2 regions of the Streptomyces sp. NBC_01261 genome follow, and region 1 is predicted to be linked to the other one. Evidence: riboswitches for the same ligand, from Rfam matches in the RefSeq annotation. Region 1 holds a riboswitch; the other holds the start of a gene.
The links. A riboswitch is a leader RNA that binds a small molecule or an ion and turns the genes downstream of it on or off. The one in region 1 is predicted to bind cobalamin.

Region 1 (5,727 bases):
TGTGACCAGGACGGTGTCGCCGACGCGGACCGAGACGTTTCCGGAGGTGCCGACGACCAGGCCGTCGGCGACCGTCCGGCGCGCGGTCGCGACGAGTGCGCCCCAGGCGTGCGCCTCATCGGCGCTCACGCTCCTCCTCCGCGTCTCCCCCACAACTCCCGCACTCTCCCGGGCGTCCCGCCCGCCCCACTGGTCCCGCCGTTGCTCAGCCATGTCGCGATCCTGTCAGCCGGTGCCCCAACGCACGTTCGGGCGAAGGCACTTTAGGCCGGAAGCCGCGCGTCCGAAAGATGACATATGGGCGTGAACCGCCCACTCCAGTCGCCCGGCTGGAGACCGACCGGCATCGACGGATCACCCGACAACCTCCGGGGGATCCGCCGTACACGCCGCCGTTCCCGGGGGAAACATGGCCCATGACCGCACACCGTCCCTGACCCGCGCCCGCACCGGCATCCGCCTCCGCACCAACCCCCGCGCCCGCCTCACCGCGGCCGCCGTCGCCGCTCTCACCGTCGGCGCGACCACCTTCGCGCTCGCCGAACTCCCGGCCGTCGCCGCAGACATCGCCGCGAGCTCGCCGAAGGGCCACGACGTCTCCTCGCACCAGAAGAACGTCGACTGGCCGAGCGCGAAGGCGAAGGGCGCCACGTTCGTCTACGTCAAGGCGACCGAGTCGACCACCTACCGCAACCCGTACTTCGACCGGCAGTACGACGGGGCCCGCAAGGCCGGCATCATCCGCGGCGCGTACCACTTCGCCCTGCCGGACAGGTCGTCGGGCGCGAGCCAGGCCGCGTACTTCGTGGCGCACGGCGGCGACTGGAAGGCGGACGGCTGGACGCTGCCGCCCGCGCTGGACATCGAATACAACCCGTACGACAAGGAGCACGGCTGCTACGGCCTGAGCAAGACCGCGATGGTCAACTGGATCAAGGCCTTCAGCGCCGAGGTGAACCGGGAGACCGGCCGCCGCCCGGTGATCTACACCACCACCCTGTGGTGGAAGACCTGCACGGGCGACAACAGCTCCCTGGCCTCGACACACGCGCTGTGGATCGCCCGCCACAACGCGGCGGACGCGGGCTCGCTGCCCGCCGGATGGTCGTACTGGACCTTCTGGCAGTACGACAACAGCGGGAGCCTGCCGGGTGACCAGAATCTCTTCAACGGGACGGTGAGCCAACTGCGGAAGTTCGCCCGGGGCTACTGAGTGATTCACCAGGCAATCCGGCCACCACAGAGACCCCCTCAGTTCATCTTCCGTTCATCCAGATTGCCTACGGTCAACGCGCCGATGACCTCGAACGATTGTCTGGGTAAATGGAAAACTTCTCGCTGATCCTCGCGATTGTGGTAATCACCGCACTCGCGTTCGATTTTACGAACGGTTTCCACGACACCGCCAACGCGATGGCCACCACCATCTCGACCGGTGCGCTCAAGCCCAAGGTCGCGGTGGCCATGTCGGCCACCCTCAACCTGGTGGGCGCTTTTCTCTCCGTGGAGGTCGCCAACACGATCTCCAAGGGTCTCGTCGACGAGAGCGGCATCCGTCCCGAGGTCATCTTCGCCGCCCTTGTCGGCGCGATCCTCTGGAACCTGGTGACCTGGCTCGTCGGCCTGCCGTCCAGTTCCTCGCACGCCCTGATGGGCGGTCTGATCGGCGCCACCATCGCCTCGGCCGGCACCGGCGCGGTCCACGGCGACGTCCTGGTCACCAAGGTCCTGCTCCCGGCGGTCGCCGCCCCGATCGTCGCGGGCATCGCGGCGCTGCTCGCCACCCGCTTCTCCTACGCCCTGAGCCGCAACTCCGGGGGCAAGGCCGCCGACAAGGGGTTCCGCGCCGGCCAGATCGCCTCCGCCGGGCTGGTCTCGCTGGCCCACGGCACGAACGACGCGCAGAAGACGATGGGCATCATCACCCTGGCCCTGATCGCCGGCGGTTCCATCGCCCCCGACTCGGACCCGCCCACCTGGGTCATCCTCTCCGCGGGCCTCGCCATCGCGATGGGCACCTACATCGGCGGCTGGCGCATCATCCGCACCATGGGCAAGGGCCTGACCGACCTCCGGCCGCAGCAGGGCTTCGCCGCCCAGACCAGCGCCGCCGCGGTCATCCTGGCCTCCTCGCACATCGGCTTCTCCCTCTCCACCACGCACGCCGTCTCCGGCTCGGTGATGGGCGCGGGCCTCGGCCGCAAGGGCGGTGTCGTCCGCTGGTCGACCGCGACCCGGATGTTCGTCGCCTGGGGTCTGACCCTGCCGGCCGCCGCGCTGGTCGGCGCGCTCGCCGAGTCCGTGACCGACCTCGGCGACTGGGGCACCGCGCTGGTGGCCGTCTTCCTGGTCGCCTCCAGCGCCGGCATCTGGCTGCTCTCCCGCCGCCAGGTCGTCGACGCCTCGAACGTCAACGAGATCGACGAACCGGCCGGCGTGATCACCACCGCGATCGCCGCCGTGACCCCGCCGCCCCCGTCGGTCGCCCTCTCCGAAGGCCTCACGGCCACGATCCCCTCGCCGCCCGTGAACCCGGCCCCCATCGTGCGGTCCGACCCGGCGACACCGCCGGCCGCCGCCGTCTGAGCCCCGCGCCCCGGACACGAAGGAACGAATCAGCATGCATATCGACTGGGCAGCCCTCGGCTCCGTCTTCGGCGTCAGCCTCGTCGCCACCGTCTCCCTGGTGGCCGTCTTCACCCTCGGCATCGTCGGCCTCTCCCGCCGCGAACGCGCCACCGCCCAGGGCGACTCCGCGCCCCTCGCCCTGACCGGCGCGTACGCCTGCTTCGCGGCCTGCGCGGCGGCGGTGGCCTATGGGATCTATCTGATCGTGGCCTGACCGGCCGCCAGTTGGACCGAGCGTGGGGTGCGGGACGGATCGTCGTCCCGCACCCCACGTCCGCGTGACCCCTCCGACCCGTCGCGTGTGGGCATCCGCACACTCCGTCCCCGCAGGTCAACAGTAAGTTGACGGCCCTTCCAACAGCATGGTGGACTGCCGGAGCCATATACGGCGGCAGAAGAGGAAGCCGGTGCGAGTCCGGCGCGGTCCCGCCACTGTCACCGGGGTAGACACCCCCGGGAGCCAGGAACTCTCACCGCCGGTCTCGTCGAACCAGGGCGTGGACACCCTGAGTGAGGACATACCGCCATGCTCGGCTGTCGTTCGAGGTCCCGTACCCGCACAGTGTCCGATCCAGCGATCGGCTGACCCGATGCGTGCCGATCGCGTCTTCGCGTACGGCGCCGCCGCCGGCCTCCTCGGCGACCACCTGCTCGGCGATCCCCGCCGCGGGCATCCGGTCGCCGCCTTCGGCCGTGCCGCGGGCGCCGTGGAACAGGTGCTGTGGCGCGACCACCGGGGCTGGGGCGCCGTGCACACCGCCGTGTGCGTCGGTGGCACCATCACCCTCGCCGCCGCGGCCACTTCGGCCCTACGACCGTCCCGTACGGCCTCTGCCGCCCTCACCGCCGCCGCCACCTGGGCCGTCGTCGGCGGGACCTCCCTCGCGCGCGAGGCCGGAGTCATCGGGCGGGCGCTGGAGGCCGGTGACATCGACGGTGCGCGGGCCCGGCTCCCCCACCTCTGCGGGCGGGACCCGCAGTCCCTCGACGCCGACGGGATCGCCCGGGCCGTCGTCGAGTCCGTCGCCGAGAACACCTCCGACGCGGTCGTCGGCGCCCTGGTCTGGGGCGGCATCGCGGGCGTCCCGGGCCTGCTCGGCTTCCGGGCGGTGAACACCCTCGACGCGATGGTCGGCCACAGGTCGGCCAAGTACCGCCGCTACGGCTGGGCTTCGGCCCGCCTCGACGACGTGGCCGGCTGGCCGGGCGCCCGCCTCACCGCCGCCCTCGCGACCGTCGCGGGCGGCGACCCGCGCGGTGCCGCCCGCGCCTGGCGCACCGACGCCCGCAAACACCCGAGCCCCAACGCCGGCCCCGTGGAGGCCTCCTTCGCGGGAGCCCTCGGCGTGCGCCTCGGCGGGACGCTCTCCTACGGCGGCCGGGTCGAGCACCGGCCGGTGCTCAACGGCGACGGACGCGCCGTCGCCGTACCGGACATCGCGCGTGCCGTACGGCTGTCCCGGCGCGTCGGTCTGCTCGCGCTCGGGGTCAGTGTCGCCGGGCGGCTGCTGGTGAAGGGACGGACGTCATGAGCGGCGGCGGGCTGTTGGTGGCCGGGACCACCTCGGACGCCGGCAAGAGTGTCGTGACCGCCGGGATCTGCCGCTGGCTGGTGCGGCAGGGCGTGAAGGTGGCGCCGTTCAAGGCGCAGAACATGTCCCTGAACTCGTTCGTGACGCGCGAGGGTGCCGAGATCGGGCGGGCGCAGGCCATGCAGGCGCAGGCCTGCCGGATCGAGCCGACCGCGCTGATGAATCCCGTGCTGCTGAAGCCGGGCAGCGACCGCACCAGCCAAGTCGTGCTGATGGGCAAGCCTGTTGGCGAGATGAGTGCCCGCGGCTATCACGGCGGGCGGCAAGAGGCCCTGCTCGGGACCGTGTTGGACTGTCTCGCCGAGTTGCGGGGCACGTATGACGCGGTGATCTGTGAGGGGGCCGGCAGTCCTGCCGAGATCAATCTGCGGCGGACCGACATCGTGAACATGGGCATCGCGCGCAATGCGGGGCTGCCCGTTCTCGTCGTCGGCGACATCGACCGCGGGGGCGTCTTCGCCTCCTTCTTCGGAACCGTCGCGCTGCTGAGCCCCGAGGACCAGGCGTTCGTCGCCGGGTTCCTCGTCAACAAGTTCCGCGGCGATGTGTCGCTGCTGGAACCGGGGTTGGAGATGCTGCACGGCCTCACCGGGCGGCGGACGTACGGCGTGCTGCCGTTCCGGCACGGGCTCGGGATCGACGAGGAGGACGGGCTGCGCATCTCGTTGCGCGGCACCGTGCGCGAGTCGAACACCGCGCCGCCGGTGGGCGAGGACGTGCTGCGGGTCGCCGTCTGCGCGATCCCGCTCATGTCCAACTTCACCGACGTGGACGCGCTGGCCGCCGAACCGGGCGTCGTGGTGCGGTTCGTGGACCGGCCCGAGGAGCTGTCCGACGCGGATCTCGTCGTGATCCCGGGGACCCGGGGGACGGTGAAGGCGCTGGAGTGGCTGCGGGAGCGCGGCCTCGCGGACGCCCTCGTCCGCCGGGCCGCCGAGCAGCGGCCGACTCTCGGTATCTGCGGCGGCTTCCAGATCCTCGGCGAGCACATCGACGACGAGGTCGAGAGCCGGCAGGGGTCGGTCGACGGGCTCGGAGTGCTGCCGCTGCGTGTGCGGTTCGCGCGCGAGAAGATCCTCACCCGGCCGGTGGGCGAAGCCCTCGGCGAGCCGGTCGAGGGGTACGAGATCCACCACGGAATCGCCCGACTCACCGGCGGAGAACCCTTCTTGGACGGGTGCCGGGTCGGTCAGACCTGGGGTACCCACTGGCACGGCTCGCTGGAGTCGGACGGGTTCCGGCGGGCGTTTCTGCGCGAGGTGGCCGCCGCCGCGGGCCGCCGGTTCGTACCGGCGCCCGACACCTCGTTCGCCGCGCTGCGCGAGGAGCAGCTCGACCGGCTCGGCGACCTCATCGAACAGCACGCGGACACGGACGCGCTCTGGCGACTCATCGAGTCCGGCGCGCCGCAAGGACTGCCTTTCATTCCACCGGGAGCGCCCGCATGAGCACAGTGTTGTTGTTGTCGACCGCCGACACGGATCTGCTGGCGGCCCGGGCCTCCGGC
Region 2 (5,727 bases), 5.6 Mb from region 1:
CATCATGATCGTGGTGGGCGGGGTGATCCCGCCCCAGGACGTACCCACCCTCCTGGAGATGGGCGCGGCGGCCGTGTTCCCGCCCGGGACGGTGATCCCGGACGCGGCCTACGACCTCGTGGAACGCCTGGCCGCCGACCTCGGGCACACCCTGTGATCGAGGTCGACACCTATGTGAAGGGCGTACTCGACGGCAAGCGGGCCCTGGTGGCCCGCGCCATCACCCTCGTCGAGTCGACCAGGCCCCAACACCGGGTCATGGCCCAGGAGTTGCTGACCGAACTCCTCCCGCACAGCGGCCGGGCCCGCCGGATCGGCATCAGCGGCGTACCGGGCGTCGGCAAGTCGACGTTCATCGACGCGTTCGGCACACTGCTGACCTCGCAGGGCTTCCGGGTCGCGGTGCTGGCCGTGGACCCGTCGTCGACCCGCACGGGCGGCTCGATCCTCGGCGACAAGACCCGCATGGAACGCCTGGCCGTGGACCCGGCGGCCTTCGTCCGCCCCTCCCCCACCGCCGGCACGTTGGGCGGCGTGGCGAAGGCCACCCGCGAGTCCATCGTGGTGATGGAGGCGGCGGGCTACGACGTCGTCCTCGTCGAGACGGTAGGCGTGGGCCAGTCGGAGACGGCGGTCGCCAACATGGTCGACTCCTTCCTCCTCCTGACCCTGGCCCGCACCGGCGACCAGTTGCAGGGCATCAAGAAGGGCGTCCTGGAGCTGGCGGACGTCATCGCCGTCAACAAGGCGGACGGCCCGCACGAGCGCGACGCGAAGAGCGCGGCACGTGAACTGGCAGGCGCACTACGGCTGATGCATCCCGCCGACGCCGCCTGGACCCCGCCGGTACTGACCTGCAGCGCACGCGAGGGAACAGGCCTGGACACGGTCTGGGAACGCCTGGAGCAACACCGCTCCCTGCTGGACTCCACGGGCCGCCTCGCCGCGAAGCGCGGCGAGCAACAGGTGGACTGGACCTGGACGATGGTCCGAGAAGAACTCCTGGGCCGCCTCCACTCGGATCCGACGGTACGCGCGCTGGCTCCGGACCTCGAACGCCAGGTACGCGAGGGCGAGTTGACGGCAACACTGGCGGCAGACCAAATCCTGCGAGCCTTCGGGACCCCGCCCAACTGACCACACCCTGTTTTTCGGGGCGCGGGGCTGTATCGATTCGCGGCTCCGCCGCGTGGGCGCGACCAGCCCCCACCAGGCCCGCACCCAAAAATCGACGCACCCACCCCAAACCCTTTAGGCTGGCCGCGCAGCTGGTTCGCCCCGTCAGCCAGACGGACGCGTCGCAAGAGGGAACCCGGTGAGATTCCGGGACTGCCCCGCAGCGGTAAGCGGGAACGACCGCCGTCATACGCACTGGGCCCACACAGGACCTGGGAAGCGACGGCCAGTAGGTGACCTCCGGTTCACAGGAGGCCGTGCCCGCGAGTCCGAAGACCTGCCACCTGCCCGCACGCGAAGCATTCGCGCGCGGAATCCCGGTGACCTCGTGGGCGGGTCGGCGTACACACGGGCGGTCACCATCCCCCGGTCTACGAACCTTCGCGCTCACGTCCCGACACCGGGATCCAGGGAGATATCTCGCGAAGGAGATTTCCGTGACATCGAAGTCCGCAGCCGCGGCAGCACGGGCCACCGTCTACGGCTACCCCCGCCAGGGCAGGGGCCGAGAACTCAAGAAGGCCATCGAGGGCTACTGGAAGGGCCGCGTCGACGCCGACGCCCTCCGGGCCACCGCAGCCGAACTGCGCCGCACGAACTGGCAGCAACTGACGGACGCCGGCATCCACGAGATCCCGACCGGCGACTTCTCGTACTACGACCACGTCCTCGACACCACCGTCATGGTCGGCGCCGTCCCCGAACGCCACCGCGCCGCCGTCGAACTCGACGCGCTGGACGGCTACTTCGCGATGGCGCGCGGCACACAGGACGTGGCGCCGCTGGAGATGACGAAGTGGTTCGACACCAACTACCACTACCTCGTGCCCGAGTTGGGCCCGGACACCGTCTTCACCACCGACTCCACCAAGCAGGTGGCGGAGTTGAAGGAGGCCCTCGCCCTGGGCCTGACCGCCCGCCCCGTCCTCGTCGGCCCCATCACCTACCTGCTGCTCGCCAAGCCCGCGCCCGGGGTGGCCACGGACTTCGATCCGCTGACCCTCCTGGACCGGCTGCTGCCCGTGTACGCCGAGGTCCTCGCCGACCTCCGTGCGGCGGGCGCGGAATGGGTGCAGCTCGACGAACCCGCCCTCGTCCAGGACCGTACCCCGGCCGAACTGAGCGCCACCATGCACGCCTACCGCGACCTCGGGGGCCGCACCGACCGGCCGAAGCTCCTGATCGCCTCGTACTTCGACCGGCTCGGCGAGGCCCTGCTCGTCCTCGCGAAGGCGCCGGTGGAGGGCCTCGCGCTCGACTTCACCGAGGCCGCCGCCGCCAACCTGGACGACCTCGCCTCCGTAGGCGGACTGCCCGGCAAGCGCCTGATCGCGGGCGTGGTCAACGGCCGTAACGTCTGGGTCAACGACCTCACCAAGTCCCTCGCCACCCTGGGCACGTTGCTCGGTCTGGCCGACCGGGTCGACGTGGCCGCCTCCTGCTCGCTGCTCCATGTGCCGCTCGACGCGGCCGCCGAGCGGGACATCGAGCCGCAGATCCTGCGCTGGCTCGCGTTCGCACGGCAGAAGACGGCCGAGATCGTCACGCTCGCCAAGGGACTGGCCCAGGGCACCGACACGATCACCGCCGAACTCGCCGCCAACCGCGCCGACTTGGCCTCCCGCGCCGGTTCGGCGCTCACCAGCGATCCCGCCGTACGGTCCCGGGCCGCCGCGGTCACGGACGCCGACGGCCGCCGCTCCCAGCCGTACGACGAGCGGACGTCGGCGCAGCGCGCTCATCTCGGGCTGCCACCGCTGCCGACGACCACGATCGGTTCGTTCCCGCAGACCGCCGAACTGCGCACCGCGCGGGCCGACCTGAGGGCGCGGCGGATCGACACGACCGGTTACGAAGAGCGGATCAGGACCGAGATCCAGGAGGTGATCTCATTCCAGGAGAAGACCGGCCTGGACGTCCTCGTGCACGGCGAGCCCGAACGCAACGACATGGTCCAGTACTTCGCCGAGCAGCTGACGGGCTACCTCGCCACGCAGCACGGCTGGGTCCAGTCGTACGGCACCCGTTACGTGCGGCCGCCGATCCTGGCCGGCGACATCTCCCGCCCCGAACCGATGACGGTGCGCTGGACGACGTACGCCCAGTCGCTCACCTCGCGCCCGGTCAAGGGGATGCTCACCGGACCGGTCACCATGCTCGCCTGGTCCTTCGTCCGCGACGACCAGCCGCTCGGCGACACCGCCCGGCAGGTCGCCCTCGCCCTGCGCGACGAGGTCAACGACCTTGAGGCGGCCGGGACTTCGGTCATCCAGGTCGACGAACCCGCCCTGCGCGAGACCCTCCCGCTGCGCACGGCGGACCGGGAGGCGTATCTCGCCTGGGCCACGGAGGCGTTCCGGCTGACCACCGCGGGTGTCCGGCCGGAGACGCAGGTCCACACGCACATGTGCTACGCCGAGTTCGGCGACATCGTGCAGGCCATCGACGACCTCGACGCGGACGTCATCAGCCTGGAGGCGGCCCGCTCGCACATGCAGGTCGCGCGCGAACTGGCCGAGCACGGCTATCCGCGCGAGGCGGGACCGGGCGTCTACGACATCCACTCCCCGCGCGTACCGGGTACGGCCGAGGCAGCGGCTCTGCTGCGCAAGGGACTTGAGGCCATCCCGGCGGAGCGGCTGTGGGTCAACCCCGACTGCGGCCTGAAGACCCGCGGCTGGCCCGAGACCCGCGCGTCCCTGGAGAACCTGGTGGCCGCGGCCCGCACGGTCCGTGAGGAGCTGGCCGGGTCCTGACCCGATGGTGGTGGGGCGGCCGGGAGGACACCCTCCCGGCCGTCCCCACGCCGAGGCGCACGCGAGACGATGTCCACCCCTGCCCGGAGAACTGGAGCGACCACGTGACCAGCCGCATCACCCTGATCTCGCCGGCGATGAACCGGTCCCTGCGGGAGACCCGGTTCGACGACGGCAGCCCGCTCGACCCGAGCGGTGCGGCCCGCGCCGAGTCCGCCGCGGGTGCGCTCCGCTCGGCCGACCGGGTGCTGGTCTCGCCCAGCGTGCGGTGCCGGGAGACGGCGTCCGCGCTGGGCCTCTCGGGCGTGGCGGAGGCGGAGTTGGCGGGGTTGGACATGGGGCGTTGGCGGGGGCTGACCCTGGACGAGCTGATGGCGCGGGAGCCGGACGCGGTGATGGCCTGGCTGACGGACCCGGACGCGGTGCCTCACGGCGGGGAGTCGGTGCGGGTGCTCTGCGCACGGGCGGGGCGGTGGCTGGAGGCGGCGGCCGGGTTCGAGGGCAGGACCCTCGCGGTGGTCGAGCAGGAGTTCGTGCGGGCGCTGGCGGTCACGGTTCTCGAAGCACCCGGGCCGGCGTTCTGGCGGCTCGACGTACCGCCGCTGACCGCGACGGACCTCAGTGGACGGTCCGGGCGGTGGAATCTGCGGCTCGGGCGGGAACTCGGAGGCGAGTGAGTCACCGAGCCGGGTGCAGGACGCGCGGAGAGCGGTGGATCGCCGTGGGCCGCATGGCGACCGGAACTTCCGGGCAGAGCGGCCCAGTGGGTCAGAACACGACCGTCCAGCCCTCCCGTGCGGCCTGGTCGGCGGTGTACGAGACGCCGTGGACCTTGAGGCCGTTCGCGTCGAGGAGGGTGATCTCGCCGCCCTGGTTGCCGAGTTGGACGCCGTCGATGAGCGGGACGAGCAGGGTGGCGCCCGGGGCGAGGGGGCCGGACGGTACCGCGCAGGAGTGGCCCAGTCGGTCCCGGACGCGCCAGCCGGTCGGATCGAGCGGATCGGGCGAGGCGTTGAGGAGCGTGACGCTCTCCGGCTCGGGTGCCGGGCCGCGCGGGTTGACCAGGGCCGCCACGACACGGACGGGCTGGCTGCCGGGGTCGGGGCGCGAACCGTCGGTGTCCTCCAGGGTGTGGCCGGTGATGTCGTCGGTGTGCCAGGACTGGCTCTGGAAGGCGAGGAAGATACCGACCCAGCGGGACTGCCCCGGGAAGTGGATGAGGAGGCCGCCGTCCTGCCGGACCCCGTCGTCGCCGCTGAAGCGGCGGCTGTTGCCCTGGTTCATGTGGATGTCGTGGACGCCGTTGCCCGGCAGGAAGCCGAACACCTTGTCCTTGACGGTCGGTTCGGGGCCGAAGCGCTCGCCGAAGACGTACAGCCGGGCGTCAGGGTCGTCCACCGCGCGTCGTACGTAGTGGTCGAGGAGGTCGGCGAGGTCGTTGTCGGGACCGCTCGCGTCCGGCGGGAGCGTGCGCAGTCGCGCCGGGTCGAAGAGGTTGCCGCGCACGAAGTCGAGGTTCGGGCCGCCGGGTCCGGGCAGCAGGGTGTTCCAGCCGCTCGGGAGTCCCTCCAGGCGGGCGGTGACCGGGTGCTGGAAGTCGTCGCTGACGAGATAGAGCAGCTCGGAGGGCTGCTCCGCGGACAGGACGTTCACGGCGGCCCGGAAATGTGTGCCCGAGTCGTCCGTGAGATGGATCTGGTAGTGCGGTGTACCGGCGGCGCCCTCGCGCCTCGTGTCCACCGCGCGCGTGATCAGTACGCCGTAGGCCTTCAGTGGCATGACGACCAACTCCCCC

Region 2: it holds a riboswitch for cobalamin, as region 1 does, so the genes downstream of both, metE (5-methyltetrahydropteroyltriglutamate--homocysteine S-methyltransferase) here and OG226_RS37075 (cobalamin biosynthesis protein) in region 1, are expected to answer to the same signal.

What each region holds. Positions count from the first base shown of each region.
Region 1 is NZ_CP108463.1:8,310,362-8,316,088, reverse strand. Features, by position in the region: gene OG226_RS37095 (class II aldolase/adducin family protein) at 1-213, opposite strand, end outside; gene OG226_RS37090 (lysozyme) at 410-1,213, shown strand; gene OG226_RS37085 (inorganic phosphate transporter) at 1,324-2,586, shown strand; gene OG226_RS37080 (hypothetical protein) at 2,621-2,842, shown strand; cobalamin riboswitch at 2,978-3,120, shown strand; gene OG226_RS37075 (cobalamin biosynthesis protein) at 3,219-4,160, shown strand; gene OG226_RS37070 (cobyric acid synthase) at 4,157-5,668, shown strand; gene cobN (cobaltochelatase subunit CobN) at 5,665-5,727, shown strand, end outside.
Region 2 is NZ_CP108463.1:2,724,713-2,730,439, forward strand. Features, by position in the region: gene scpA (methylmalonyl-CoA mutase) at 1-157, shown strand, start outside; gene meaB (methylmalonyl Co-A mutase-associated GTPase MeaB) at 154-1,137, shown strand; cobalamin riboswitch at 1,253-1,475, shown strand; gene metE (5-methyltetrahydropteroyltriglutamate--homocysteine S-methyltransferase) at 1,614-3,932, shown strand; gene OG226_RS11840 (histidine phosphatase family protein) at 4,037-4,609, shown strand; gene OG226_RS11845 (DUF2278 family protein) at 4,701-5,711, opposite strand.